Regions from separate parts of the Lactobacillus kullabergensis genome, predicted to be linked through region 4. Evidence: predicted binding sites of a transcription regulator. Region 4 holds the regulator's gene; each other region holds the start of a gene.

Region 1 (7,944 bases), 490 kb from region 4:
GGTGAAACGATCCGTGAAGCTACCCCGCTGATTTTTACCGCTATTGGTTTTGCTATAGCTTCTACTGCCGGCTTTTTCAATATTGGTTTGCCTGGTCAGGCTCAAGCTGGCTGGTTATCTTCTATTTGGGTGGTTTTGGCTAATCCTAATATGCCTAAGGCAATTTTGCTACCTTTGGCAGTAATAACAGGCATTCTGGCTGGCGCACTTGTTGCTGGTATTGCTGGTTGGCTCCGTGCACAATTTGGGACTAATGAAGTCATAACAACCATTATGATTAACTATATTGTGCTTTATTCGTGTCAATATTTAATGCAACAGGTTATGTCATCTAAATTGCGTATTGATACTGATACTACTAAAACAATTGCTGATAATGGTAGCTTGAAAATTGGATGGCTTAGCACAATGTTTGGTGATTCACGCATTAATGCAGGTATTTTTATTGCTTTGGTTGCAGTTTTTTTATATTGGTATTTAATGAGAAAAACTACTACAGGTTTTGAAATTCGTTCAGTTGGTACCAATGCTGCGGCGAGTCGTTATGCAGGAATGTCAGCCAAAAAGAATATCATGCTTTCTATGTTATTATCTGGTGGATTTGCTGGCTTAGGCGGTGTTGTTCAAGGTCTTGGCACATATCAAAACTATTTCACCCAAACGACCAGCTTAGATATCGGCTGGGATGGTCTGTCCGTTGCTCTTCTTGGTGGTGGAACAGCCGTTGGCATTTTACTGGCTTCACTATTATTTTCAATTTTAAAAATTGGCGGTTTAGGGATGCAAACCATTGCCGGTATACCTTATGAAATTGTTTCAATAGTAATTGCTGCTATCATTTTCTTTGTTGCTATTCAATATGTAATTGGATTATTGTTTAAAACTAAAAGGGCTAAAGAAATCCAAAAAGATACAGCGACTGAAGAAACTGAAGCAAATAATGTTACAGTGAGTTCTACAAAGACCCAGGGAGGACAAAATTCATGAATTTAGTTACAATTTTAGCGTTAATTGTGTCATCGACTTTTGTCTATTCAGCACCATTAATTTTTACCGCTTTAGGCGGTGTTTATAGTGAAAATTCAGGTATTACCAACATTGGCCTTGAAGGAATAATGACAATGGGCGCTTTTTCTGCCATTGTGTTTAACCTGACTTTTGCTTCTGCTCTTGGTAAAGCAACTCCTTGGATTGGTCTTCTTGTTGGGGGAGTTGTAGGTTTGCTATTTTCGCTGCTTCATGCTGTAGCGACCATTAATTTTCACGCTGATCACATCATCAGTGGGACTGTCCTCAATCTTATGGCGCCACCATTAGGAGTGTTTTTAGTCAAAGCTATATATGATAAAGGTCAAACTGAAAACATTACTCAGAGTTTCGGCTACTTTAGTTTTCCTGGATTAGCAAATATTCCTGTCATTGGACCAATTTTCTTTCAAAATACTTCTGCACCTGCCTGGCTGGCAATAATTGTGTCAATCGCACTATGGTGGATTTTGTATAAAACTCGCTTTGGCTTGCGTCTGCGTTCCTGTGGTGAAAATCCCCAAGCAGCTGATACTTTAGGGATCAATGTTTATGGTATGCGCTACGCTGGCGTGCTAATATCCGGCTTTTTAGGCGGAATTGGCGGAGCAGTTTTTGCGGAAGCAATTTCAGGCAACTTTTCAGTTTCTACTATCGTGGGGCAAGGTTTTATGGCGTTAGCAGCCATGATTTTTGGTAAGTGGAATCCATTAGGTGCAATGCTAGCTTCGCTTTTCTTTGGTTTTGCTCAAAGTATCAGTATTATCGGCAACCAATTACCGTTCTTTAGTCACATTCCTGCTGTTTACATGCAGATTGCTCCTTATGTAATTACCATTTTAGTTTTAGTTTTGTTCTTTGGAAAATCCGTTGCTCCAGCAGCAGATGGCCAGAACTATATTAAGTCAAAATAGGGAAGAATAATGAAAAAAATTTATTTTAATCATGACGGTAATATTGATGATTTAGTATCATATTTGTTACTCTTGCAAGCACCGGATATTAAATTGCTAGGTGTTAGTGCAATTGATGCTGATGGTTACGTTGACCCGGCTGTTGAGGTGTGTCGAAAGATGACAGACCGGTTTAACTTAAGAGGCGATCAATTAGAAATTGCCAAATCAGATTCAAGAGCTGTCAATCAGTTTCCGGAAGCCTGGCGTAAAGCAGCATATTCATTTAATTACCTGCCGTTATTAAACGAATCTGGGAAAGTGATTACTAAAATTGCAGTAAAACCGGCTCATTTAGACATGGTTGAAAAAATTTTGGCAGCAAAGCAGCCTGTCACGTTAGTTATGACGGGACCTTTAACCGACTTGGCTCGTGCGCTGGATACTAATCCCAAAATTGCGGATAAAATTGAGCAGCTATACTGGATGGGCGGCTCTCTTGATGGTCATGGTAATGTTGTTCAGGTTAATGTTGATGGTACGCAAGAATGGAATGCCTTTTGGGATCCGTTTGCTGTTAAGAAGGTTCTGCAATCAAATATTCCTATGCAGATTATTGGCCTTGAAAGTAGTGAAGAATTGCCATTAACTGATAAATTAAGAATGCATTGGGCCAGTTTGCGTGAACATCCAGCTGTAGACTTGGTTGCGCAAGGTTATTGTCTGCTGGTTAATCCTCCAATTCCAAGCTCGCAGCTTTATTTTTGGGATGTATTAACGACAATTAGTGCTCTTTACCCCGAAGTCGTTTTGGCCACTGAAAAGCACAGGGTAAAGGTGGTTACACAGGGATTGGCTGCTGGACGCATGGAAAACGACCCGAATGGACGGGAAATTACTTTAGTAACTAAAGCTAATAAAAATCTGTTCTTTAAGAGATTTGACGAGCTATTATTACGTGGCAAGTAAATAATTATTTGTAATATAAAAAAGACGAAATTCGTTTTTGAATTTCGTCTTTTTATTAGTTATAAATTCGCTTAAGCTAGTGAATCCCAAGCTGGTAAGTCTGTAATTGGACCTTCAGCAATAGCTACTTGTTCTGGTGTCAAGTACTTTTTGTGGACAACAACTTCATAAACATAGTCATTGAACCAATCATTGTTCATAACAAAGAAACCCTTGTCACCGTTCTTTTCACCCCAGGAATTTTCAACTTTCCATTGACGCACATGGCCACCATCTTCATCAACACCAACAAAAGCCATTGCGTGAGTTGAAGCGCCAGCACCGGTACGCAAGCGGTCAGCTTTGGACATCTTGAGGTCAACGCCAAAAAGATCACTTAGTTTATATAAGTCGCTGTCAAGATATCCTTTTTTACGATCGCTTTGTTCACCAACATCATTACCAAACCAAACAGCTTCACCATCTTTTAATTGGTTAACAGCTGCAGTTTCCAAGTATTCCATTGGGACATTCAAGAATTTGATGCGGTATGACCCTTCAACGTTATCTTCAAATGGCAACCCATATAATTTATCATATTCATGATCTGGTGCATTAGACAATACAACGTAATCATTAAAGTCAACATCGCCCATGTATTTATGCAAAAATTCTAGTGGAGTTAAATCTTTGTCCAAGTGATATTTCTTGTCATCATCACGGTATTCCAAGTCAAATTTCTTAGGTGGTTCTCCAACTGCAATTGCTGTTATTTGGTAAATTTCACTTAAGAACTTCTTACGGGCTTTTTCTATTTCATCATCTTTACCGTCTTGCTTTAACTTGCGTAAAACCAGAGCGTCTTTTTTCAGTTTATCGCCCAAAGCTTTACCTAAACCGGCAGTGTTATTGGTATTAAAACTTTCAGGCATTGCATAAGAAGGCACAACACCGTATTTTTCGATTAAAGCTGCACCCATGTGGAATTGACCACCATCTCCACCAGCGCCGTTTAAATAAGCTTTTACGGTACGGGAATCAAGCGGTTCATCAGCAGTAGCTAAAATATTGTCATAAAAAATATTTGCTCGCTCTATTTTATCCCAGAAAAAGTTGTAACTTTGCGAGAAAGTAAAATTCTTGCAGTGATATTTTTTGCCAAAATAATGCCGTAAAATATTTAAGGTGGCAAATTCCCAGCAACGACCTGACTGGCGCTGGTTAGTAACATTTTCAGTATCCAGCTCTGTTGAAAATACACGGGTCAATTCGCCTTGAACACGTTCATTGTAAGATGCTGCAAAAACACCACTTTTTTGAGCAGCTCGTGCCACAACTTGATTTTGCGGTTTTTCATTAAAGTTTTTCGCAAACTCTTCTAGTTCTTGAACAGTTAGTTTGTGAGCCATAATATATATTCTCCTTTTTTAATCTATTTTTAAATTACCTTATATTTTAATCTAAAAGAAAAACGAGTTCAATAGCTGACCATGCTTTGGTTTTATAATCCTAAAACTTGTTTCTTCTTAGCCGAAAATTCTTCTTCAGTCAATATTCCCTCATCAACTAACTCTTTTAATTGCTTTAATTCTGCAATCATATCTTGAGTATTATCTGTTGTATTTTGTACTGGAACATTTTGAATACTTTGTTGGTAATTCTGTGACATGCTTTTAATAGTATCTGCTAAAATTGGTGCAGCAGTTTTATCTAAATCGTTAAGAAAAATATTTGTTGCTCCATTAGTTATTTGAATGTCAGATAAGAAAAGTCGCGTTTTTATTGATACACCATTAATCATATTAAGTGGTATATCTGTAAAATCTCCCCCAATAAACATGTTCTTATTAATTATCATTACACGCATGTTTGTACAAATTATCAGTGCAGTATGATTATCGTATTTGCCACTAGCTGCATACTGGATACTCTCACCGCCTGCAATATCAATATTATCTGACAGGGCTCTTAATTCTTTATTGTTAAACCAAAAATCAAAAACTTTCTTATCAATTAATTGTTTTTTAATTTCATCTGGTATGTTCAATTTATTTATTTTTTTAGCAGCACTCGAAGCTCGATTTTCTATGTATATGTCATTATTTTTGCTCAATTTATACTCCTCCTAAGGAAAACTTGCCCTAGGTTTAACGTCACTGGCTGTGGTGGACTGGGCAGCTATTATTTGAGGTTAATAACTAATAATCTTGAAATTGGGAAAAGAAGAGAAGAAAGAGTTAAGCCTAAACTTTAGCAGTCCTAGTATTAACAATGACAAAGGTGCAAAATTTTAAATATTAAATTTTACTAATATTATTAGATTAAAACTATTGCTAATAGATATCAATTGTCTTTGCGAATTTTAAATACTACATAAAAGAATCTATAGAAGGAAGTACGTGCAAAAATAATATTTAAAATAACAGGTTCTGTTAATAATCCTGGAATTTTAAATGAAACATAGTCTCAAAACTTTACTACTAAATCTGCTGCTAAAGAAAAATCTAAAAAGTAGCTAGAAACAAAATAAGCCATCCCGACTTTGATCAGGATGGCTTATTTTGGTGCTTCTGATATGTTTTATTTTAAAAACAGTTCAGACAAATTTAAATAGACTTTCTGCTATTTCAGTGAGTTAATATACTTTGATAATTTGAAGACAATTAGTCAATTTGGATTGAGTTATCGCTTGCGCCAGCTTGTTGCTTTGGCAGGGTAATTGTCAATACACCGTTATCGTATTTGGCATGAATATCACTTGCAACTACGTTTGGTAATCTGAAGCTGCGTGAAATGTGACCTTCACTTCTTTCACGGTGAATAATGCTGTTATCCTTGGACATATCTTTAAATGACTTTCTTGAACCTGATACACTTAAAATACCATTATTGTAATTTAGGTGAATTTTATCCTTGTCCATTCCAGGCATGTCAACTTTGATTACGTATTCTTTGTCGTTTTCAACAACATCTGATTGCATTAATTTTGCTACTTCGTTATCATCGAAAAATTTTCTTGGAAGATCAAACCAATCGTTCATCGCATCGAATAAATCATTGTGCCGATTCATCATATCATTTGCCATAGTAAAAAACTTCCTTTCAAAATTTATATATTTGTAACAGAAGACTTTCATTTCTTCCTTACAATTATTATTATAGTATGCAGATTCATAAAAAGGAAATAATTAGCACTATTATTTTTAGAGTGCTAATTTATAAGAAAGAAAACCTCCATAGCGGAATTTATAGCTTGTGGATAATATTGAAATTAAAAAATTGGAGAAAAATATTTTGGTTTATTATCAAAAAATGACGCCGCAGGGCTATCAAAAAATTAAAGATGAAATTGCTGATTTGAAAAAGGACCGACCTCGAAGAATTAAAATTTTGCAGGAAGCGCGCTCATTAGGCGACTTATCGGAAAATACTGAATATACGGAAGCAAAACGCGATTTAGGCCACCTTCAAAGCCGTTTGCGTTATCTGGAGAAGCAATTGAAATATGCCGAAATCATTGAGAAAAAGGCTGATGGCAAAGTAGATTTAGGTAAGACGGTCACACTAAAATTTGCTGATGATCCAGAAACTGAAACATACCAGGTTGTCGGTCGTATGGAAGCTGATATTGGAGCTGGTAAAATTGCTTTCGACTCACCTTTAGGTCAGGCAATCATGAAAAAAGAAGTTGGAAAAACCGTCAATGTTGCTGCTCCGGCAGGAGAATATCGGGTAACGATTGAAGCAATTGAATAATTTTTCACTTGATTATTCGAACTGGTGTTTGTATAATTTATTTTAGCGAACATGAGTTTGCATTAGGAAGTGAAAGCAATGTATGATTATCGTTATGAGCCCCATCGTTTAATTTTTATGATTGATAACAAATCATTTTTTGCCAGTTGTGAGGCACTTCAATTAGGTCTAAACCCAATGAAAGCTGTGTTAGCAGTTGTTTCGCATCAGCCACATACAAATTACGGCTCGGGGCTAATTATGGCAGCCTCACCTTTAGCAAAGAAAAAATATGGGTTAACTAATGTTATGCGGGTACGTGATTTACCTACGAAAAAAGAAGCGCCAGACCTTATTTTGGCAGACCCACATATGAATTTGTATATTAAACGTAGCATGCAGGTATTGAAAATTTTTCAGAAATATGCATCAGATGAAGATATCCATGTTTACTCAATTGATGAAAGTATGATTGATATGACCAAGTCTTGGCGTTTGTTTGGGGATGATCCTTATCTGGTTGCTCGCAAAATTCAGGTAGAAATAAAAAATAAGATTGGTCTTTATACTACTTGCGGAATAGGAGAGAATCCACTGCTAGCTAAACTAGCTATGGACATTTCTGCTAAACATCGGTGTTCGATGATTGATTATTGGCATTATATTGATGTACCCGATACAATTTGGCAAATTAAAGATATGGAAGAAGTTTGGGGGATTGGCAAAAGAATAGCTGCACGTTTGCGCCGCCTGCATATTAACAATATGTATGAATTGGCTCATACTGATCCAGCAATTTTAAAAAATGAGTTTGGCGTGATTGGCGAACAGCTATTTGCGATTAGCTGGGGAGTTGATCGTAGCATTATTAGTGAAAAATATTTTCCCATAATGAAAAATTACGGCAATTCACAGATTTTAAACCGTGATTATACGAATCAGCGAGAAATAGAAATAGTTTTACGTGAAATAGGCGAGCAGGTGGGTGCCAGAATAAGGGCACACCGTTTACAAGCAGGCTGTATCAGCTTGTTTGTTGGCTTTTCTAAGTACGAACAAGATGGCAGTCGTAAGGGCTTTAATGTGCAGCAAAAAATTTGCCCTACTAATGATAATGATTTATTAGTTGAAGAAATACTGGCTCTTTTCCGTAAAAACTGGCATGGAGAAACGGTCCGAGCCTTAGGAGTCAATTGTAGTCGCTTAGAACCTGATAATTGCCAGCAATTAACTTTTTTTGTTTCGGCCACTGAACAGATAAAAAAACGTACTATAAATATAACTGTTGACAAAATTAGAAAAAAATATGGTTTTACCAGTTTAGTCAAAGCCTCAAGTTTGT
Region 2 (7,944 bases), 230 kb from region 4:
TAGCTTCCCTTATTTCTGGTACTGGTAGTTTATCCTTCCCTTATATCGTAGTTCAATATACAGTTAGTGGTCCCCTTATTAAATGTGTAACTACTGGCAGCTTTATTATCAAAGTAATTGTATTGCAGGCACTTACCTTGATCTTCGATGTTGTCTTAGTTCAGTTCCTTGCCCGAATTTTTCGTGATAAATTACCAGCATTACTTATCGCTATTTTACTTGTCCCAGGGCTCAACATTGCAACTATGATAGTTGATCCGCTGCGTAAGATTTGCGCCTGGTTGCCAATGACATACTTGAACGCAGTTGACATAGTATCTGGCAATTTAGGAATGAATTATCAAAATATGCAGTTGAACTATACGACAGGGATTTTAACACTGTGCTGTTCAATTTTAATAATTGCTATTTTGATTTTACTGTCCAGTCATATAAAATATAAAAAATAAAATTTTATATTTCTTAAATTAATATTTTTACTTCTAATTTAGTGTTATCATGACTTTAGATCGTTCATTTGTTTATTTAAATTATGCTTACTCAAAAGAGCCTGGGAAAAGATAGTTTTTTCCCAGACTCTTTATGTTTCTTAAAAATCTTTGTAGAAAGCAATCAAGTTGTATTTGTCACACGGATTAAAATTACAACTCTCATAAAACCTGCGCGTTTTAACGGTATTTTCTGTCAACAAAACTTTCTGTCTGACAGAATTGTATTTCTTTAGCACGCTGTTTATTAATTTCGTACCAATTCCTTGTCTTTGATAAGCAGGATTAACAAGTAAATCTTGGATATAAATGATGGTCAGACCATCACCAACTACTCTGATTAATCCCACTAACTGGTTTTGATCATAAGCGCCAATAGCAAAAAGCGAATTTACAACTGCATTTTGCAGCTGCCGAGGATTTTGCGTATAGTAACTCCAACCTACGCTTGTGTATAAATTTATAAGTTGTTCCATAGCGATATTTTTGTCAGCTATATATTTCATTTTTATCCCTCCTTAATTAATTAATAATTAAAGAGCAGTGCGTAATTTTTCCATGTGTACCTCTCAATTTATTTTTGATAGAGCCAGTAAAATTATTATCTTTAAGTTTAAACAACTACAATTTTAAAAGCAACAGTATAACGATCTTTTTTGCGTCTGATAATTATTACGTATTTATAAATAAAAAGAAAATTTTATTAATAGTTAGCGAGGTATTTTCTGCAAGTTAGAATATAGAAACATCAGATAAGAAAGCTAATTTATTCCTATTTTTATTGTGCTTACTTAATATATTATTTTAGTCAAAGCTATCCAGTTCAGTCAGTGCTTTTTCCCAAGCAACATTTGCATCGTCCAATTGTTTTTGCACCTCAGTGAGCTGTTCTTGCAATGGACCTAATTTGTCAAAATTAGTGGCAATTGCAGGATCAGCCATTTGAGATTGAATATCTTTTTGTCCCTTTTCAAGCTTGTCAATTTTATTTTCGGTATTTTCAACTTCTCTTTGTAATTTGCGCTTTTGTGAATCGCGCAACTTTTGCTCTTGATAAGAAAGCTTGTTTTTATTTTCGTCTACTTTTGCTGCCGTATCGTTTTCTGCCGACTCGTTCTCTAAAACAATATTTTGCTTGCTTTTTTCATCTAGATAATAACTATAATCACCTTCATATACTTGAGCAACACCGTTTTTAATTTCTACAATCTTGTTTGCTAACTGATTGATGAAATAGCGGTCGTGAGAAACGAAAAGTAAAGTACCATCATAGCTCTGTAGTGCCTGTTCTAAAACCTCCTTGGCTTCGAGATCCAAGTGGTTTGTGGGTTCATCCATCAATAAAAAATTATTATGCTCAAGCGACAAAACTGTTAGGGTTAATCGCGCTTTTTGACCACCAGAAAGTTGACCGACAGTTTTATCAATATCTTTTGCGGTAAACAAGAAACTGGCTAAAATCGACCGCACATCTTTTTCAGGCATTGTTTTGTGCCGGTCCCAAACTGTATCGATTACTGTTTTAGTTGGATCAAGTCCTTGCAGTTCTTGATCATAGTAGCCGATGTCTAACGAAGCTCCATATTTGATTGAACCTTTTTTCGGTTTTAACTCCTTCATCACGGTTTTAAGTAAAGTTGATTTACCAATACCATTTTGACCAATAACGGCCACGCGATCGCCCTTATTTATTTGCAGAGAAATATCGTGAACCATTGTTTTTGTGGGGTAGCCAATTGTTAAATCACGCAAAATTAATACTTCTTTACCTGAAGGCCTTTCGCTTTGGAAATTTATGCGCACTTTATTTTTGTGCTTTGGGGGAGTAATCCTATCCATTTTCTCCAATTGCTTGCGCCGACTTTGTGCTCTCTTGGTAGTTTTAGCTCTGACGATATTTTTTTGAATAAATTCTTCGTCTTTTTTGATTTTTTCTTGCTGCTTTTCGTATGCTTCTTCTTGTTGGCGGTCACGTAATTGACGTTCAGCGACGTAGGCAGAATAATTTCCTTTAAACACAGTTAATTTGCCAAATTGTAATTCAAAAATCTGCGTTGCTAAATTATCCAAAAAATATTGGTCGTGAGAAACTACCAAAATGGCACCAGAATAGTTTTTAAGGTAATTTTCAAGCCAGTCTAATGTGTCTAAATCAAGATAGTTGGTAGGTTCATCAAGTAATAATAACGGGGGTTTGCGTAATAATAACTTGACAAAAGAGAGCCGTGTTTTTTCTCCACCGGAAAGGCTGCCAACCTTTTTAGTCCAAGTTGCTTCAGGAAAATTAAAGCCATTTAAAACACTCTTGATATCGGCCTGGTAGGTGTATCCTCCCTGTTGTTCGAAGCTGTATTGCAATTGGTCATATTGTTTTAGCAGATCCTTTTTTTGCGGATTTGCAGACATTTCTTCTTGTAAATCCCTTATCTTTTTACCCATATTAATTAAAGGGGTAAAAACAGACAACATTTCATCCCAAATAGTTTTATTTTCATTTAAATCATTTTCTTGAGCAATATAGCCGACATCTATATTTTTATTGATGGTAAAGTCACCATGTGTGGCTTCTTCTTCGCCGGTCATAATTTTAAGCAGAGTCGTTTTACCGACACCATTTGGTCCAATGAGACCTATTCTTGCATTTGAGTCAATAGAAAAGTTGACATTTTTAAATAATGTGTTAGCACCGAATTGTTTTTTTAAATCGTGCCCTTGAGCAATTATCATAATTTTTCACCTAGAAACCATTTTAGCATACGTAGCAAAATTCTTGTGGGAGAGTTTGATTGATAAATATAGGAAATAAATGTAAAAAAGAAGCATTTTTTAATTAAAAGAGTAAAAAATTAAATTTCTATTATCAAACCTGTTACTATTATGCTAAAATTTGATAGATTGTGAAAAAAATGTTTGCAAATGGCGCAAATTTATAGATAAAATAGTAGTAATTGCTGAAAAATTCACAAAACAAAATATATTCTTAATCAAGTTGGAGGCTTTTTAAATGGAAAAAATCAAAATACCCACGGCTACGGCTAAAAGATTGCCGCTATATTACCGCTACCTGATAATTTTAAATGAGGCTGGTAAAGAAAAGGTATCCTCAACTGAATTATCTGAGGCTGTTCAAGTAGATAGTGCTTCAATCAGACGTGATTTTTCATACTTTGGTGCATTGGGAAAACGTGGTTATGGTTATGATGTAAAAAGTTTGCTTTCCTTTTTTAAAAAGATTTTAAATCAAGATACCTTAACAAATGTTGCCCTGGTTGGCGTTGGTAATTTAGGCCATGCGTTATTAAACTATAATTTCAAACGTACAAACAATATTCGTATTTCATGTGCTTTTGATATAGATGATAAAATTACAGGCAAGATTCTCAGTGGCGTGCCTGTTTATGACATGAGTGAACTAAAAAAACAGCTTAGTGACCAACAGATTTCTATTGCAATTTTGACTGTTCCTTCCACGACAGCACAAAAGACAGCTGATGATATGGTTGAAGCCGGTATTCGAGGAATTATGAATTTCACGCCAATTCGTTTGTCTGCTCCAAGTGGTATTAGAATCCAGAACGTTGATTTGGCAACGGAATTACAAACTCTAATTTACTTTCTGGACTCAGACAAGAAAAAGTAGGTCTAAAAATAGAATTAGCACTTTTTTACTCAAAGTGCTAATTTTTTCTTGCATTTTTTATGAAAAGGGGTTATTATCATAAATGTAAGTTAGCACTTGATGAATAGGAGTGCTAATGACACGTAAAATAGATTAATAATTTAATTTTAGGAGGGACAAACGTGTTACAACCAATTGGTGATCGCGTGATCGTTAAAGTTAAAGAAGAAGAAGAGAAAACTGTAGGCGGAATCGTCCTGGCTTCTAATGCTAAACAAAAGCCAACAGAAGGTGAAGTTGTTGCTGTTGGTGAGGGCAGTTATGCTGAGAACGGCAGTAAAATTCCTATGACTGTTAAAAAAGGTGACGTTGTTTTATACGACAAGTATTCAGGCACAGATGTCAAGTATGATGACGAAAAGTATTTAGTCCTTCACGAAAAAGATATTTTAGCAATTGTTAAGTAATTAAGGAGCGCAGAAAAATATGGCAAAGGAAATTAAATTTTCAGAAAAAGCAAGACGTTCCCTGTTAAAGGGCGTTGACAAATTAGCTGATACTGTTAAGGCAACTATTGGTCCTAAGGGCAGAAATGTTGTTTTGGAGCAATCATACGGCAACCCGGACATTACTAATGATGGTGTGACAATTGCAAAGGCAATTGAATTAAAAGACCACTATGAGAATATGGGTGCTAAGTTAGTTGCCGAAGCAGCACAAAAAACCAATGACATAGCTGGTGACGGTACAACTACTGCTGTTGTTTTAACTCAAGCAATTATTCGTGAAGGTATGAAGAATGTTACTGCTGGTGCTAACCCTGTAGGTGTTCGCCGCGGTATTGAAAAAGCTACTAAAGCTGTAGTTAACGAATTACATAAAATTAGTCATACTGTTTCTTCAAAAGACCAAATTGCTCAAGTAGCTTCTGTATCTTCAGCATCAAAAGAAGTTGGTGACCTAATCGCTGACGCCATGGAAAAAGTTGGTAATGATGGTGTTATCACTATTGAAGACTCACGTGGTATCGAAACTGAATTATCAGTAGTTGAAGGTATGCAATTTGACCGTGGCTACCTTTCACAATACATGGTAACTGATAATGACAAGATGGAAGCAGATCTTGACAACCCATACATCTTAATCACTGATAAGAAGATTTCTAACATTCAGGACATTTTGCCATTGTTACAAGAAATTGTGCAACAAGGTAAATCATTGCTGATTATTGCTGATGATGTTTCTGGTGAAGCATTACCAACTTTAGTTTTGAACAAGATTCGTGGTACCTTTAACGTTGTTGCTGTTAAAGCTCCTGGCTTTGGCGACCGTCGTAAAGAACAACTGCAAGATATTGCTGCTTTAACTGGTGGTACAGTTATTACTGAGGACTTAGGTCTTGAGTTAAAGGACACTAAGATTGATCAATTAGGTCAAGCTCGTCGCATAACTGTAACTAAGGATTCAACTACCATTGTTGATGGTTCTGGTTCTGATGAAGCTATTAAAGATCGTGAAGATTCAATTAGAAAACAAATTGCAGAGACTACTTCTGACTTTGATAAGAAGAAATTACAAGAGCGTCTAGCTAAATTAACTGGTGGTGTTGCCGTTATTCATGTTGGTGCTGCTACTGAAACTGAATTGAAAGAACGCAGATACCGCATTGAAGACGCTTTGAACTCCACTCGTGCAGCGGTTGACGAAGGTTATGTTGCTGGTGGTGGTACAGCATTAGTAGACGTTAAGGATGCCGTTAAAGGCCTTAAGGGCGACAATGCTGATGAACAAACTGGTATCAACATTGTCTTAGAAGCTTTAACTGCACCAGTTCGTCAAATCGCTGACAATGCTGGTGAAGACGGCTCAGTTATCTTGAACAAACTTGAAGGTCAAGATAACGAAGTTGGTTATAACGCAGCTAATGGCAAATGGGAAAACATGGTTAAAGCCGGGATTATTGACCCAACCAAGGTAACCCGTACTGCTTTACAAAATGCTGCTTCAATTGCCGCTTTGCTCCTAACTACTGAAGCAGTTGTTGCCGAGATACCAGAAGATAAACCTGCTGCTGATCCAAATGCTGCAGGTGCTGGCAATCCAGGTGTGATGTAATTTAGTTTTTATTAGTTAATTAATAAATCCTACTAGCAATCCTGTGGAGCTTGCTAGTGGGATTTTTTTGTTACAATTCATTTTTAGTTTATCTTGGTTAAGATTTTTCACTGGAAAGGAACATTAGTGGAATATTTAAGTTTGTTGGGTATTGTTGTTATAGTGTTAGGGTTTGCCTTGGGGCTTGATACAATAGCTGTAGTCGTAATTTCTGCTTTAGTTACGGCATTAGTTTCAGGAATAGATTTTACCTCATTTTTGACAATTCTAGGTAAAGGATTTATGGATAACAGAATGGTTTCTCTTTTCTTTCTCACTTTACCAACTATTGGAATTTTAGAAAGACATGGTTTAAAACAAGCTGCTGTTAATTTGATTAAAAAAATGAAGAAACTGACTCCAGGTCGTATCTTCGATATTTACCAAGCCATTCGTGAAATTGCCGGTGCCTTTGGTATTTCATTACAAGGACACGTCCAGTTTATTGCGCCATTGATTAATCCAATGGCGCAAGCGGCCGGTAAGGTTAATAGCGAATTGACGCCTCTTGAAGTAGACCAAATCAAAGGTAGAGCTGCTGCAACAGAAAATTTTGGTAATTTCTTTGCCCAAAACCTGTTTGTTGCTTCCTCGAGTGTTTTACTTATTGCAAGTACGATGAAATCGCTGGGTCATCCTGTAGATCCATCTGGAATAGTTTTATATACTTTCCCAGTCGCAATTATCAGCTATATTTTATGCTTGTTCTACAATCACGCATTTGACCAAAAGCTAATGAAGAATAAAGAAAAATAGGAGAAATAATGGAAACTATAATTAATAACATTTTACTGGCATTCTATATTTTAATTGGCCTTTTTTTCCTCGCTGCTGCTATTGAATCTTGGCGTGATCAATCTAATCCAGTCCGCTGGGGTACTGGATTATTTTGGCTCTTATTTGCAATACTTTTCTGCACTGGACAATGGTTGCCAAATGCAATTAATGGTGGCATTATTCTGATCATTGCTTTATTATCTTTATTTAAACAAGTGCGTGTAGGACACATAAAGCATTTAAATGAAAAAGTTGCCCAAAAAACGGTTAAACGCATTGGCAACTGGATTTTCTTACCAAGTATCCTGCTGGCAGTTTTAGCTTTGGTCATAGCCCAATTTACTAATTTAGGTGGTCAAGTAGGTATCGGTGTAGCAGCTATTGTTTCACTTGTTGTTGCACAAATTTTGACTAAATCAAATACCAAAATAGTCTACGAAGATACACAAAGAATGGTGCGTTCTGTCGGCTCTGCCGGAATTTTGCCACAATTACTCGCTACTTTGGGTGTGGTATTTACAGCTTCAGGTGTGGGACAAGTGACTGCCAAGGCGATTTCTGGTCTTTTTCCTATTGGAAACCACTTATTAGGAGTTGCACTTTACTGTATTGCTATGGCATTATTTACAGCAATTATGGGTAATGCATTTGCTGCTTTTGCTGTTATTACAGCAGGGATTGGTATACCATTCGTTGTGGCTCAAGGTGGTTCACCGATTGTAGTTGCGGCATTAGGAATGACATCTGGGTATTGTGGCACATTGCTTACTTCAATGGCAGCCAATTTCAATACTTTGCCAGTTGCATTAATGGAAATGAAAGATCAATTAGGTGTGATCAAGCAACAATTTCCGATTGCAATTAGCATGTTGCTCATTCAAATTATTCTAATGTACTTTTTAGCAT
Region 3 (7,944 bases), 550 kb from region 4:
CTGCCAGCATATCATAAACCAGCTTCATGTTAGGCGAATAGCTGACTTGACAAGCCAGTATTTCCAGTGAGGCCTCATCAATGACCGGTGAAATATAAACCTTTTTGCCTGTGGTCAGCTTGTATTCGGTAATATCCGTGTGTAAGACGTGGTAGGGTCTGGTTTCATTAAACCGCTGCTTTAAAATGTTTTCCTTGATTACGCCTGCAGGGCCCGCATAAGAACTGTAGCGTGCAGTGCGCCTACTGTAGACTCTGGTCTTTAGTCCCAGCTGCCGCATCAGCTTGCGCACGGTATTGGGCGCATAGCTAAAGCCTTGATCTAAGAGTGCACCATGCATACGTCGATAACCGTAAGTCTCATCACTTTCTTGGTAGAAGATAGACTTGATTACGCCTTTAACAGCAGCGTATTTATCTAATCGGTTCAATCGGTGACTGCGGTTGTCGTAATAAGTTTTGCGGTTAAGGTGCAGCTTGGCAAGCAAAAGCTTTAACGGCACCTCAGGTCGCTCAGCCCGAATCTCCACGACTATTCTGGTTTTTTGCCGGTTGGTGAGCGTGGATATCGGGCAGCCACTTTTTTTAGGATTAAGTTATCCAATTCTAAGTCGGCTTTTTGTGCCTCTAGCTCAGCAACCTGACGACGCAATTGTTCTACTTCGGTTAGCTTCTTAGTGGGTTTAAGCTTCTTCTGACGCTTCTTTTTAGTCATGGTTGGTGGTCTCCCCTTGGATTTTGGGAGCAGCCCAGAGTAGCCTGCAGCCTGATAAGCCGCCAGCCATTGTCTTACTACTGACCGCGAAAGATTAAAAACTGCAGCTACCTGGAGTACTCCCATGTGATGTTCATGATAGAAGCGTACCACATTTAGCTTGAATTCAGGCAAATAAGTTTGTCGGGTGTGAGTAACCTTTAAAGCGGCTAAGCCATGTTTACGGGCACGTTCTGCCCAGGCCCTAATCTCGGTATGATCAATGCCGTATTCGCGTTCTAGTTTAGCTAAAGAGGTTTGGTGGGATAAGTATTTACTGCAAATTTCCATTTTCAAAGTAGTTGAATATTTAGTCATGAAAAAAGTGCTCCTAATAGTCAGATTAATGTCTAACTATTATGGAGCACTTCAATTGGACAAAAATCCAACTGGAGGGTTTTACTATGGTTAAATTTACCGTCAAACAAAAATTACAGGCGCTTAACTTGCTCAAAGAAGGCTACAGCAGCCGTTCTGTGGCGCAAATGATTGGCATCGGATCACATCAACTAATTGATACCTGGGCTGCGCAATACCAGCACTTTGGTGTTAAGGGCCTAGAAATTCGGCACACCTCGCAAAATTATCGTGGTCAATTCAAGCTCCAGGTCTTAAACTGGAGAAAAGAACATGACGAGACCTATCAAAATACCGCCATTCACTTCAAAATTGCCACACCCAGCTTAATTTGTACTTGGCAAAAACGTTTTGACGAAGGCGGGCTTGATGCGCTCTTTACCAAACGAGGCCGACCACCAATGAACAAATTGCCTAAAAAACCAGTTAAGTATACCAGCAGCGAGTTATCTGAATTAGAGCGGCTGCGCTTAGAAAACCGTCAGCTCCACATTGAGAACGACTACCTAAAAAAAGTCGAAGCCTTAGCTCGGCGCAAAGACGCTCAACGCAAGAAGAACGGACCATCATCCAAGAGCTAAGGCATGAGCACAACTATCAACTGCAAGAACTATTGCACTATAGCTTTTTGGCCAAGAGCACCTACGAGTATCACCCGCGCAGCAGGCGGAAAAAATACAGCGATCTGGCTTTACTGTCGCTGATTAAAGTGGTTAAAAGGCATAATCCCATCGACTACCTGCCCATGACTGACACGCTAAAAATCAAGTACGGCTTGCAGGTGAACCATAAACGCATTTACCGCCTGATGAAGGAGCACAAGCTGCTGGCCCGCAAATACAACTTGCTTGCAGGCAAGTATGATTCATCAAAAGGTCCGCAAGGCAAGAAGGCGAAGAACCGCTTCCACCAGAAGTTTAAGACCGATCGGCCCTACCAAAAGGTAGTCACCGATATCAGCGAGTTTCGCTATGGCAATAAGAGCATGAGCGAACGGGTATATTTCTCGCCCTTTAAAGATCTTTACAGCGGTGAAATCATCAGCTACACCATCAGTCAGTGGCCGCAGACCAAATATGTTCTAGATGGACTCAAGCAGGTTTTGGCGATTCGGCCCAAACTGCCTTACCGCATGACGATTCACAGCGATCAGGGCATTCAATACCAGTCCAAAGCATATTGTCAGACCCTAAAGCAGCACCACGTTTTTCAAAGCATGTCGCGACGGGCGACCTGTCGCGACAATGCGGCCTGCGAGAGTCTCTTTCACATCATGAAGGTTGAGCTAGACTACTACACCTATACCTATCCTACTAAGAAGGCGCTGCAGGAGGCCATGGAAAAATCGATCAAATACTACAATCAAGCTAGAATCAGGCACACGCTAAAAGGCCGCACCCCGATTGAATATCGGAATACGGCCTTGGCAAACATGAATTAATGTTAACGTCCAATTCTAGGGGTTAACTTCAGAATGTACCCTTTTTGAATATTAATATTTACTTGTTTACTTTTTTCATTAAATCGCTAACTAATTTTTCGTTTTCTTCAGCTGTTTCTGAAACATAACAAGCTTTATTAGCTAATTCCTTGATGTCATTAGTGTCAAGCTTTTTCATCAAACTTCTGATTCGTAAAATTGAGGTAGCACTCATTGAATACTCGTCTAAGCCCATTGACAATAGAATTGGGAACATGGTACTGTCTCCAGCAGCTTCACCACACATGCCACACCAAATACCATTTTCATGAGCTGCATCAATTGTATGCTTTATTAAGCGTAAAACTGATGGATTCGCTGGTTGATACAGGTAAGAAACGTTATCATTACCACGATCAGCAGCCATTGTATATTGGATCAAATCATTAGTACCAATTGAGAAGAAATCAACTTCTTTTGCAAGTTGGTCGGCTAAAACGGCAGCAGCTGGAACCTCAATCATCATTCCGACTTCCAAATCAGAACCGATCTTAACTCCCTTTTCAACTAACTTGTCTTTTTCTTCACTTAAAATCGCTTTAGCTTTGCGTAATTCATTTATGGTACCAATCATTGGGAACATGATGCCCAACTTACCGTAAGCAGATGCACGTAACAAAGCACGAAGCTGAGTACGGAAAATTTCTTCATTTTGCAGTGATAGCCTAATTGCACGCACTCCCAAAAACGGGTTCATTTCTTCTGGCAAGTCCCAGTAGTCAAGGTGCTTGTCACCACCAATATCCATGGTTCTAATAATAACCTGCTTGCCATGCATGCCTTCAATGACTTCTTTATAGGCTTCAAACTGTTCATCCTCTGTTGGAAAGTCTTTTGAGTCCATGTACAAGAATTCAGTTCTATAAAGGCCTACAGCCTCAGCACCATTGTCATTCACACCTGGCATATCATTTGGAGTACCAATATTTGCTGCAATTGTGAATTTTTTACCATCCGCAGTTACTGAAGGTTCATCCTTTAACTTTTCCCATTCAGCTTTTTGCTTCAAGAAATCAGCACTCTTTTGCTTATAGTCTGCAATTTCGCTGTCCGTCGGCTTAACGACAACATCACCGCTAAGACCATCAACAGCAAGAGTATCACCATTTTGAACGTCTTTTGTGATTGAGTCAGTACCAACAACAGCTGGTAATTCAAGAGAACGAGCCATAATAGCAGAGTGAGCAGTCCTACCACCAATGTCAGTTACAAAGCCCTTAACAAACTTCTTGTTTAATTGAGCAGTGTCACTTGGAGTTAAGTCATGAGCTACCACAATTACCTCGTGATCAATTGATGCAGGATTAGGCAACTCTTTACCCAGTAAATGAGCCATAATTCTCTTAGAAACGTCTCGTACATCAGCTGCACGTTGCTGCATGTATTCGTTATCAGTCATGCCTTCAAAAATTGTAATGAACTTTTGAGCAGTTTCATCAAGTGCAGCTTCACTGTTAATTTTTTGCTCTTTGATTTCATTTTCGATGGCACCAGTAAATTCAGGATCGTTTAAAATCATCAGATGAGCTTCAAAGACTTGAGCTTCATCTTCACCTAAACTCTTCTTTGCGCTATCACGGATTTTTTCAACTTCAGCAGTTGATACTGAAATTGCCTTCTTATACCGTGCTAATTCACTTTCAACATCGCTAACTGTAGTTTTTGAAAATGAAAGATCAGGTTCAACCAAGAGATAGGCTGGTGCTACAGCAATACCATCACTTGCAGCAATTCCTTTTAATGTCTTGGTCATTATTCAGCTAAACCCTCTTTTTTCATTGTTTCAGAAATAGCGTTAATTGCGTCTTTTTCATCATCACCATCAGCACTGATCGTAACATCAGCATTTTTACCAACTCCGAGTGACATAACACCCATGATTGATTTCAAGTTAACTGATTTACCGTTGTATTCCAAGTTGATATCTGAACCAAACTTAGAAGCAGCTTGTACTAGCAATGTAGCTGGACGAGCATGAATACCTGTTTCTGCAACAACATGAAAATCGCGTTTTTCCATTATATATATCTCCTTTTAATTCAAAAAATCAAAACGGTAATAAATACCTATTCGCTTACTTAGACTATCATTTTTTTGTGAATTAGACAACATAAATGTAACAGTTTACATCACTAAACTCCAGTCTTAGACTGCGAATAAATTATTTTACCACCCCGCAAGGCCTTTCCCGTTATGTTTTGCCTCTTACCAAAAGACCTTAATGCAGATTGAAATTCAAAAGCGTTTTGAGGATCAACTTCATAATGATCTAGTTCACCATCTGCCAACTGCTCAAGAATTTTTTGATAATCCAAATTTACCACCGCTTTTATCCTATATTAATTCAGCAATATTTTTGATTTTGCCTACATGTATTTTAGCATATTTACCGTACTTACAAATAATAAGATCCAAGTTTTAGCACTTGATTATTCCGAGTGCTAATTATATAATTTAGTAAACTGATATGAAAGGCGGTAATACAATGCTTTGTCAAAACTGTCAAAAACGACCAGCTTCCATTCACTTATTTGCAAAAGTTAATGGACAAAGTCGCGAAATTAATTTATGCGGACAATGTTATCAACAACTTAAACAACAAGGAAATATTAATATGAATAATGACAATAATGGCTTCTTTGGTGATTTCAGCGACCTGTTTAACTATAATGGCAATGCTGGAAATCCAGGAGACCCTAGAATGAATAATGGTGGACCTAACAATGGTAATAATGGTACCGGAGGTAGTCGTTCACTTTTAGATCAATATGGTACAGATCTAACTGCATTAGCAAGAAAAGGCAAAATTGACCCAGTCATTGGGCGTGATAAAGAAATTGCCCGCGTCATTGAGATTTTAAACCGCAGAACAAAGAATAACCCAGTTTTAATTGGTGAAGCCGGAGTAGGTAAAACTGCTGTGGTTGAAGGCTTAGCTCAACAAATTGTTGATGGCTCGGTTCCTGCCAAATTACAAGATAAAAGAATAATATCATTAAACGTAGTTTCTTTAGTGCAAGGTACAGGTATTCGTGGCCAATTTGAGCAACGTATGCAGCAACTTCTTAAAGAAGTGGAAAATCACGATGATATTATTCTCTTTATTGATGAGATTCACGAAATAGTCGGCGCAGGCAATGCTGAGGGCGGAATGGATGCAGGCAATATCATTAAACCTGCTCTTGCCCGTGGTGATTTGCAATTAGTTGGTGCGACAACTTTAAAGGAATATCGTGAAATTGAAAAAGATTCTGCTTTAGCAAGACGTTTCCAACCCGTTGACGTTAAAGAGCCTTCGGTTAAAGAAACTATCCAGATCTTAAAGGGTATTCAAAAGCGTTATGAAGACTATCATCATGTACATTATACTGATGATGCCATAAAAGCTGCTGCTGAATTATCCGAGCGTTATATCCAGGACAGATTTTTACCTGATAAAGCTATCGATTTGCTTGATGAAGCAGGTTCACGTATGAATCTGACAATTCCTTATGTTGATAAAGATAAAATGAAGGAACGGATTGATGCAGCACAAAAATTAAAACAAGAATCTTTAAAGAACGAAGACTATGAAAAAGCAGCATACTACCGCGATCAAATTGAAAAATATAATAAGATGAAGGATCAAAAAGTAGATCCAGATAAATCTCCTATTATTACCAGCAAGATTATGAATAAGATTGTTGAAGAAAAAACTGGCATTCCTGTTGGCGATTTGCAAAAGCAGGAAGAAAACCAGCTGCAAAATCTAGCGCCGAATTTGAAAGCACATGTTATTGGGCAAGATAAAGCTGTTGATAAACTGGCTCGGGCAATCAGGCGTAACAGAATTGGCTTTAACAAATCTGGTCGTCCGATAGGCTCCTTCCTATTTGTTGGACCAACTGGAGTCGGTAAAACTGAACTAGCTAAACAGTTAGCAAGACAAATGTTTGGTTCAGAGAATGCTTTGATTCGTTTTGATATGTCAGAATATATGGAATCATATTCAGTGTCTAAACTTATTGGGTCTGCACCTGGTTATGTAGGTTATGAAGAAGCTGGTCAATTGACTGAACGAGTTAGAAGACACCCATACAGTTTGATATTGCTTGATGAGATTGAAAAGGCTGACCCAGCTGTTATGAATCTATTTTTACAAATCCTTGATGATGGTCGTTTGACCGATTCTCAAGGTAGAACTGTATCATTCAAAGACACAATTATTATCATGACCTCTAATGCTGGTCAGGGCATTAAAAATACCAGTGTTGGTTTCGCAGCTGAAAATTCTAAGGATAAGCCGGACTCTGCCAGAAGTTCAATGAGTCAATTCTTCAAACCAGAATTTTTAAACCGTTTAGATGATGTAATTGAATTCAATGAATTAACTAAAGATGATCTGATTAAGATTGTTAATTTGATGCTTGACGAAGTAAACAATATGGTTAAAAATCAGGGCTTACAGATTACTGTTAGCGACGATGCCAAGAAAAAACTTGTTGAAGAAGGCTATAATCCCGCTATGGGAGCAAGACCTTTGCGCAGAACTATTCAGGAAGAAATTGAAGATAAAGTTGCTGACTATAAGCTTGACCACCCTGCAGCAAAGAACTTACTAGCAAATGTTTCTGACAACAAAATTGTCATAAGCGAAAGTGAAAATGTTGTCGACTCAGCAAACAGCAGTGATAATTACTAACTAAGTCAATTCCTATTAAGCATGATTATTGTAAATTATGATAATCATGCTTTTTACTAAAGAAAAAAGTTTAGATTAGTTGTATACTAAAATAAAAAAGAGCTACTAGAAGAAACGGGTGAAATCCATGCATTTAATAGATGTAACCAATAGTTATAAGGACCTAGTTCATAGTCAACTAAATACGACTAACGTAAATTACGTCAAAGTTTACTCTCTAGGCAATACTTCCGTTATCTACACCGAAAGTGATAAAGCGATCGGAATTATCTTGGAAAACCACAATCGCCGTGTACGCAAGGACGAGACAGATTTTGTCATTAAAAGACTTATTCAGGAAAAAGATCCTATATACAAGTTGACAATTGATGAAAGCCAACATGTAATTGAAATCCATATCGATAAATAAAAAAAGCTGGTTTAAAAACCAGCTTTTTTGTTATAATTTTTCGGTTAATTTCACATCAGGATATTTATCTTTGAAAAATCGTTCAGCAAATTGATTTTCGAACAAAAATAGTGGTTGACCATAGCGATCTTTAACCAGTAGGTTTCGACTATTAGCCATGGCAGGATCCAGTTGTTCAGGGTCAATCCAACGGGCTACTCTATGACCAATATTAGTCATTTCAACGTCTGAATTATACTCATTTTTCATTCTGAACTTAAAGAC
Region 4 (7,944 bases):
GTCCATAAATAATTTGCACCCTTTACTCTATCTTTATTATTATAACAAATTCCCAAACACCTATAAAATTAATTAAGATAAAGAAACTTTTTATCAAAATTAAAGGACTAATCCCATCAAGCTTGAAGAATTAGTCCTTTAGTTCAATTTGCAAATAATACTACTAATATCTTATAATGCCATTTTTATCTGACATTCCATTTTCATTGAAAAGTCTCAAATAATTTTTGATTTCTTTTTTACACAGCAGGGATCATCGGATTTAATTATTAAGTCAGTATCAATCTTTCACCAGTATTTATAACCTTTTGGGCAACTCAACATCATAATTCTCCATTTTTGCAGACCAACATTCACAGTAATAATAGCATATTTTTTACTGCAATCTTTCTTTTAATCTCTCAAAGAATCCTTTTTCCTGTGGTGTTATTGACCCACCACCGGCTTTGACAAAATCAACCAAAGCCTGTTTCTGCTTTTCATTGATTGACTTTGGAATCTGTACTTGAACAGTGGTTATTTGATCACCTTTACCATTGCCACGCAAATATGGAACACCTTCGCCACGCAAAGTAAATTCTTTATTAGGCTGTGTACCAGCAGGAATTTTTAATTTCTTTTCTCCATGCACGGTTTTAACATTAATTTCATCGCCTAAAGTTGCCTGGGCAAAGGAGATTGGAACAGTAGTATAAATAGTAGTACCTTTGCGTTCGAAATCTTTTGATGGCTTAATACGATAACTGATATAAAGGTCACCATAAGGACCACCATTTTTACCCGCTTCTCCCTGGCCTTCATAACGTAATTGTTGTCCATTATCTATTCCGGCAGGAATATTAACTTCAATAGTATTTTTGCCATCAATTACGCCTTTGCCGTGACAAGTTTGGCAAGGATGCTCGATAATTACGCCTTTGCCGTTACATTTATCACAAACTGTCTGACGACGAATAACTCCCAACATAGATTTTTGAGTTATTGTCATGTAGCCAGTACCATTACATTTATCACAGGTTATCGGATGCGTTCCTTTTTCAGCACCATTACCTTTACATGTAGGACATGTTTCACTCCGAGTGTATGAAACCTGAGTCTTCTTGCCCGTGATTGCATCCATAAAATCAATTGACAAAGTATAGTCTAGATCTTCACCACGAGTTGGTGCTGTTGGGTTGGCGCGACGCTGATTTGCTCCTGTTGCACCACCGAAGAAATCATTAAAAATATCACCAAAATCACCAAAGCCGCCAAAATCACTATATCCTTGACCTGCACCGCCAAAGCCTCCCTGACCATTGACTCCGGCCGAACCAAATTGGTCATATTGTGCTTTCTTTTGCTGGTCATGCAAAACTTCGTAAGCTTCATTAACCTTCTTATACTTTTCTTCAGCACCGGGTTCATGATTTAAATCAGGGTGGTATTTTTTGGCAAGTTTACGATAAGCAGAGGTAATTTCCTTATCACTGGCATTGCGATCAACACCCAGAACGCTATAGTAATCTTCTTGTGCCATCTATAAGCTCCTTAACTTTACAAAAGAAAAGAACTACTTTTTGGCAGTTCTTTTCTAATTTATTCAATTATAAACCCTTTACTTATCTGGGTCTACCTTATGAAACTCGCCTTCACCTGCGGAACCACTACCTGAATTGCCATCTTGGGAACCAGGATTTTGTGGTCCTGCTTGAGGTCCAGCCTGTCCTTGTGCACCTTGAGCCCCACCATTAGCTTGGTACAATTTGACTGCTAAGTCTTGGGCAACTTTAGACAATTCATCCTTCTTGGACTTCATCTCATCCAAGTTGTTGTCCTTTTGAGCCTTCTTCAAAGCATCAAGTGCATCTTGAACCTTCTTAGTATCATCATCTGATACCTTGCCTTTGACATCCTTCAAAGTCTTTTCAGTTGAGAAGATTAATTGATCGACTTCATTACGAAGATCAACTTCTTCTTTCTTCTTCTTATCCTCTTCAGCATGTTCTTCAGCTTCTTTTTGCATCTTCTTGATTTCTTCGTCAGATAAACCGGATGAACTCTTGATGGTAATCTTTTGTTCTTTACCGGTTCCCATATCTTTAGCAGAAACATTAACGATGCCGTTTTTGTCAATATCGAATGTAACTTGAATTTGAGGAACACCACGTGGAGCGGCAGGAATGTCTGTTAGTTCAAAACGACCTAATGTTTTATCGTCAGCAGCCATTGGGCGCTCCCCTTGCAAAACGTGAACATCAACAGCCGGTTGATTGTCTGCAGCAGTAGAGAAAATTTGACTCTTTGAAGTTGGAATTGTCGTATTCTTTTCAATTAACTTAGTAAATACGCCACCCATGGTCTCAATACCTAAAGAAAGAGGAGTGACATCAAGTAAAACTACGTCCTTAACATCACCAGAAATAACTCCACCTTGAATTGCTGCACCTAAAGCAACAGCTTCATCTGGGTTAATTGAGTGATCAGGCTCTTTACCAGCCCACTTCTTAACTGCATCCTGAACAGCAGGAATACGGGTTGAACCACCATTCAAAATAACTTTATCAATGTCATTAACTGTTAATTCAGCATCTTTCAATGCATTGTCAAATGGAATCTTTGTCTTATCAACTAAATCAGCAGTTAATTCGTCAAATTTTGCTCTAGTTAAATCAGCTTCCAAATGTAATGGTCCAGATTCACCAGCAGAAATAAATGGTAATGAAATATGAGTTGAAGACACGCCAGACAAATCTTTCTTAGCTTTTTCAGCGGCATCCTTTAACCTTTGTAAAGCCATTTTATCTTTAGAAAGGTCAACACCATTTTCATCTTTAAAGTTCTTGATCAACCAATCAATAATTTTATTATCGAAGTCATCGCCACCAAGGTGAGTATCACCGTTAGTTGAAAGTACTTGGAAGACTCCGTCACCTAATTGCAAAACAGAAACATCAAAGGTACCACCACCAAGGTCATAAACCAGAACTTTTTCATCTTCAGCATCTTTATCAAGACCATATGCAAGTGAAGATGCAGTTGGTTCGTTAATTATTCTCTTAACGTCTAAGCCTGCAATTTTACCGGCATCCTTAGTAGCTTGACGCTGAGCATCGTTAAAGTATGCAGGAACTGTAATGACTGCTTCAGTAACCTTTTCACCAAGATAATCTTCAGAGAATTTCTTGATATATTGTAAAATCATGGCAGAAATTTCTTGAGGAGTGTATGCTTTATCACCAATCTTGACCTTATAATCAGCTTCACCCATATGACGCTTAATTGAAGAAATAGTATTAGGATTAGTAATAGCCTGTCTCTTTGCGACTTCACCGACTTGAATTTCTCCATCCTTGAAAGCAACTACTGAAGGTGTAGTACGGTTTCCTTCTGGATTGGTAATAATTTTTGGCTCTTTTCCTTCAAGAACAGCAACTGCCGAGTTGGTAGTTCCGAGGTCAATTCCGATAACTTTTGACATTGATATGCTTCCTTTCAATTATTGTGCTACAACAACCATCGCTGGTCTTAAAGTACGATCTTTGTACAAGTATCCTTTTTGCAAAACCCGCACAACATGATCTTTTTGATCTTCATTTTCAGCTTCAACTGTTTGGACAGCTTGGTGTAAATTAGGATCAAACTTTACACCTTCAGCAGTGATTTCACTGATTCCATGATCTTTCATGGCTTTAACCAGAGAATCAAGTGTCATTTGCACTCCCTTTTTAAGCTGCTTTGATGCTTCATCATCAACCTTTGTTGCCAAAGCTCTTTCTAAATTATCCATTGCTGGCAAAACATCTTTAGCTAAAGATTGTGATTCATATTTAATAAGTTGCGCTCTTTCATTATTGTAGCGATTTTGCATATTTTGCATTTCAGCTTGACTGCGCAAGTACTTATCTTCTAAATCATCTTTTTCTTTTTGCAACTGGGTCAAATTGTGTTGCAGTTTGCTTTCCAAAGGTTCGGACTTCTTTTTTTCGTTAGCCTTAGCTTGAGAATGCTTTTTAACTTCTTTTGATTCAGTTGATTCTTTTTGCTCTTTTTTTGAATTTTTACTGTTAATTTCTTCTTTACTCACGGCTAACCTCCTTTATTTAAATCTACCATAATAATCAAGCAACTTTTTAGATAGCTCATTTCTGAAATATTCAAGCAATCCTATCACTTGAGAATACGGCATATTATCAGGGCCAAGTAAAGCAATTATGCCCTTTCCGTGAGGACCAACGCTGTACTCTGCCGTAAGCAGACTATAATCCTTTAACAAATCATTTGATAACTCAGACCCTAGACTTACCCGAACTGGATATCTGTCACTTTTTAAGTTTTGCCTGTTATCCAAAATACTAGAAATTAAGTCATTATGCTCAATCATTTCATATAATGACCGCAAATTAGAAACGTCACTCAAAGAAATATTATTGAGCAAATTAATCTGACCATCGACATACATTTGCTCGCTGGCAGCATCACTGATCACATCTTCAACTAAATCTATTAATTCAGACACATGAGCAGCTTTAAGCTTTTGTCCTAAAGTCTTCTTAAGAAACTCAGGTGTAACCTGATCTAGCGACTTTCCTACTAATTCATCGTTAATCATACGAACGGCACGTTCAATGTCATCACCATGAATATTGTATGGTAAGTTATAAACCTGGTCATGAACATCGCCATCACTGGTACCAAGAATAGCCATAATCTGTCTGCCAAATAAAGGTACTATACGAAATCCGGTAATAGTTAAATCACTATTCTCAGGCCCCTCCGCAAATGCAGTGTAATTTGTTAGGTCAGATAAGATCTTAACAGCTTCCTGTACGATGTCGTTAACTTGATGAAACGGCTGATCAAGCTGATTAATAATTCTTTTATAAACAGAAGATGAAATCTGTAAAGGCTCAACTAAATTGTCAAGATAGTAACGGTAGCCTTCTGTTGAAGGTACTCGACCACTTGACAAATGAGTTTTTTCAATCAAGCCTTTTTCTTCTAAAACCGCCATTTCGTTACGAATAGTTGCACTTGAAACTTTAATAGGTAACTGATTCATGACTGTTTTAGACCCAACAGGATCATGTGTCTGCGTAAAATCATTGATAATTGTTTTTAAAATTAATTCTTGACGTTCGGTCAACATAAATATCGCCCTCACTTTTAGCACTCAAACTTATTAGGTGCTAACAATTAATATGATACTAGCTTTTAGCAGAATGTCAAGTTGAGTGCTAACTTTTTTACAAAAAAACGCTTATCCCCTTTAAAATTGAAATTAACCAATGCCGGCAAAATAAGCTTTGATTTCTGCCTCATCACCACTCATTTGTTTTTTTAGTTCTTTTAAGTTATCAAATTTAATTTCGCCACGAGTATACTTATACCATTTAATTACCATTTCTTCATCATAGGCTTCTTGATTAAATCCAAATAAATTCGATTCAATATAAAGCTTTTTACCCTCATTAATAGTTACGTTATAACCCACGCTTGTCATTGAGTCATACCACTTGCCTTTAATCTTGGTTTTAGTAGCGTATACTCCAATTTTAGGAACCACCTTGTCTTGAGACCAAACTAGATTTGCTGTAGGAAAACCCAGTTTATGGCCATTACGTAAACCGTGCCCGACCTTACCGGACATGACATACGGAAACCCTAATAATTTAGTGGCCAATTCCATATTTCCACTGGTAATGGCCCTTTTTATTTCCGTAGAGCCAATTTTTTGGCCATCATAAGACTGTTTTGGAACATCAATAATAGCAAATCTTCCCTTAGCAAACTTAGGGAAATTTTTCATATTGGCAATCTCTTTGGGACCATAAGTGTAGTCAAAGCCGGCTACAACTGTATCAGCATTTAATTTAACAATAATTTTATCTACAAATTCCTGTGCAGTCAGTTTGCTAAATGCCTCATTAAAATGCATCACAAGCAAAAAATCAACTTTTAGTTCCTGCATCTTATAAGCTTTTTCAGACAATGTATCTATATAGCTGACTTCTTTATTTTGATAAATTTCTTTAGGATGTCGATCAAATGTCATTACTACTAATGGTAAATGCTTTTGAATTGCTTTTTCTTTTGCGATTTTGATTAATTCCTGATGACCACGATGAACACCGTCAAAGAATCCTAAAGCAAGGATTATCTTTTGTGGAATAATATTTTCCTTAAACGGGTAAGTTAAATGGATAATTTCCATAATAAGACCTTCATTCACTTATTCATTTTGTAAAAGCATTAAATAAGGGCGATACATGGTACCATCTTTTTGATAAATTGCCTTAACTCTATTATTGTATCCTAATGCCACTTTTTTTGCATTCGTTTTCAGAGAAATCGTTGCTCCATTTTTAACTTTGGCCCACAGATCTGTATCAATATCCTCATGAGCATAATTAGTAAAAAAAGAGTCAATTGGTTGAAGCAATTCATTTACCATATCTGGATTTTCTGAAATTTCATTCAATTTAACAGCTTGATCTATATCAAAGCCTGAACTAGAAGTGCGCCGCAAATTTTTCATTACTGCTGGCACACCAAGGTTTGTTCCCAAATCATTTATTAAAGAGCGAACATAGGTTCCTTTGCTGCATTCAATTTTAAAATCAAAAACTTCTTGACCATTTTCTTTATCAAAAACAGGTTCATTTGTAAGATCGTAAGAAAAAACTTCAACCCGTCTTTTTGGCCTTTCAACTTTAATACCTGCTCGCGCATATTCATATAAATGCTTGCCATTTACTCGGACGGCCGAATAAATAGGTGGTACCTGTTCTATACTGCCCACAAACTCTTGCATAGCTTTTTGAATTTGATGGTATTTAATTTTACTAGTTATTTTTTTAAATTCTGTTTTTTTGCCACTAATATCGTAACTATCAGTGGCAAAGCCAAAAATTCCCTGACCTACATATTTTTTGTTTTCCTCGTGCATCAATTCAATCAATTTTGTGGCCTGACCAATTGCAATTGGTAGCACTCCCGTAACGTCAGGATCTAGGGTACCAGCATGGCCTATTTTTTTAATATGCAGCGCTTTGCGTAAATGATAGACAACGTCTGCGCTTGTCATGCCCTTATCCTTATCTATCACTAAAATACCATTTAACATTTTTTATTACCTAATCATGAAAAAAGCGCCTCACAGCGCTTTTCTTAATTATTGCGATTTGCATCCTGCTTTTTTACTTCAGCGATTAACTGATCAATTTTACTACCATATTTAACTGAATTATCTCGTTTAAAAATCAACTCTGGTACTTTATATACAGTTAGGACTTGCCCCAACAAATGCCTCATCAATCCCTTAGCTTTATTTAAACCAGCAGCAGCTTCTTCTTCTTTTTTAGAATCTTCAGAAAGAATGCTGTAATAAACAGTAGCATATGATAAGTCATTTGTACATTCAACCGCTGTAATTGTTACATCATTAACTCGTGGATCACGAATATTTTTTCGTAAAATTTTCGTTAATTCACGGAGGATTTCTCCTTCAACACGACCTATTCTGTGTTTCATGCTTTCTCCCAGTTGATTTATTCAGGCTTAACTTCCTGTTTTTCTACGGCTTCCATTTCGTCACCAATCTTGATGTCATTATAGCCCTCAATGGTTAAACCGCAATCGAATCCTTGCTTAACAATTTTAGCATCATCTTTAAACCGTTTGAGTGACGCAACTTTTCCGGTATAGATCACAACCCCATCACGAATCAAATTGATTGCAGAATCTTTTGATACGTATCCGGAATCAACAAATGCACCAGCAATCGTCCCAACTTTAGAAACTTTCCAAGTTTCACGTACAGTCAGATTACCAACAACTTTATCTTCATAAGTTGGTTCAAGCATACCCTTCATAGCAGCTTTAACATCATCAATTGCCTTGTAAATAATACTATATAGTCGAATATCTACTCCATCTGCTTCAGCTTGAGATTTAGCAGTAGCG

The links. Region 4 encodes HrcA, which represses chaperone genes, less so after heat shock. Its sites were predicted from a motif close to TTAGCACTCNNNNNNNNNGAGTGCTAA; they were not measured.
Region 1: DKL58_RS07825 (Hsp20/alpha crystallin family protein) is a predicted target of HrcA. The motif match lies at 6,056-6,082, and genes of this name have one in related genera.
Region 2: groES (co-chaperone GroES) is a predicted target of HrcA. The motif match lies at 4,218-4,244, and genes of this name have one in related genera.
Region 3: DKL58_RS03040 (ATP-dependent Clp protease ATP-binding subunit) is a predicted target of HrcA. The motif match lies at 5,009-5,035, and genes of this name have one in related genera.

What each region holds. Positions count from the first base shown of each region.
Region 1 is NZ_CP029477.1:1,639,148-1,647,091, reverse strand. It holds gene DKL58_RS07850 (ABC transporter permease) at 1-987, shown strand, start outside; gene DKL58_RS07845 (ABC transporter permease) at 984-1,940, shown strand; gene DKL58_RS07840 (nucleoside hydrolase) at 1,950-2,888, shown strand; gene DKL58_RS07835 (C1 family peptidase) at 2,960-4,276, opposite strand; gene DKL58_RS07830 (PH domain-containing protein) at 4,369-4,980, opposite strand; gene DKL58_RS07825 (Hsp20/alpha crystallin family protein) at 5,531-5,953, opposite strand; gene greA (transcription elongation factor GreA) at 6,162-6,623, shown strand; gene DKL58_RS07815 (Y-family DNA polymerase) at 6,702-7,944, shown strand, end outside.
Region 2 is NZ_CP029477.1:1,378,460-1,386,403, reverse strand. It holds gene DKL58_RS06545 (hypothetical protein) at 1-449, shown strand, start outside; gene DKL58_RS06540 (GNAT family N-acetyltransferase) at 590-994, opposite strand; gene DKL58_RS06535 (ABC-F family ATP-binding cassette domain-containing protein) at 1,293-3,215, opposite strand; gene DKL58_RS06530 (redox-sensing transcriptional repressor Rex) at 3,493-4,128, shown strand; gene groES (co-chaperone GroES) at 4,290-4,574, shown strand; gene groL (chaperonin GroEL) at 4,594-6,222, shown strand; gene DKL58_RS06515 (DUF969 domain-containing protein) at 6,349-7,017, shown strand; gene DKL58_RS06510 (DUF979 domain-containing protein) at 7,026-7,944, shown strand, end outside.
Region 3 is NZ_CP029477.1:598,255-606,198, reverse strand. It holds one part of gene DKL58_RS03070 (IS3 family transposase) at 1-588, opposite strand, end outside; one part of gene DKL58_RS03070 (IS3 family transposase) at 588-1,071, opposite strand; gene DKL58_RS03065 (helix-turn-helix domain-containing protein) at 1,158-1,691, shown strand; gene DKL58_RS03060 (IS3 family transposase) at 1,676-2,551, shown strand; gene ptsP (phosphoenolpyruvate--protein phosphotransferase) at 2,610-4,343, opposite strand; gene DKL58_RS03050 (phosphocarrier protein HPr) at 4,343-4,609, opposite strand; gene DKL58_RS03045 (hypothetical protein) at 4,723-4,905, opposite strand; gene DKL58_RS03040 (ATP-dependent Clp protease ATP-binding subunit) at 5,076-7,271, shown strand; gene DKL58_RS03035 (DUF1827 family protein) at 7,399-7,680, shown strand; gene DKL58_RS03030 (peptide chain release factor 3) at 7,711-7,944, opposite strand, start outside.
Region 4 is NZ_CP029477.1:1,153,004-1,160,947, forward strand. It holds gene lepA (translation elongation factor 4) at 1-6, opposite strand, end outside; gene dnaJ (molecular chaperone DnaJ) at 377-1,519, opposite strand; gene dnaK (molecular chaperone DnaK) at 1,598-3,460, opposite strand; gene grpE (nucleotide exchange factor GrpE) at 3,479-4,066, opposite strand; gene hrcA (heat-inducible transcriptional repressor HrcA) at 4,079-5,128, opposite strand; gene ribF (riboflavin biosynthesis protein RibF) at 5,261-6,193, opposite strand; gene truB (tRNA pseudouridine(55) synthase TruB) at 6,212-7,105, opposite strand; gene DKL58_RS05475 (ribosome-binding factor A) at 7,150-7,512, opposite strand; gene infB (translation initiation factor IF-2) at 7,530-7,944, opposite strand, start outside.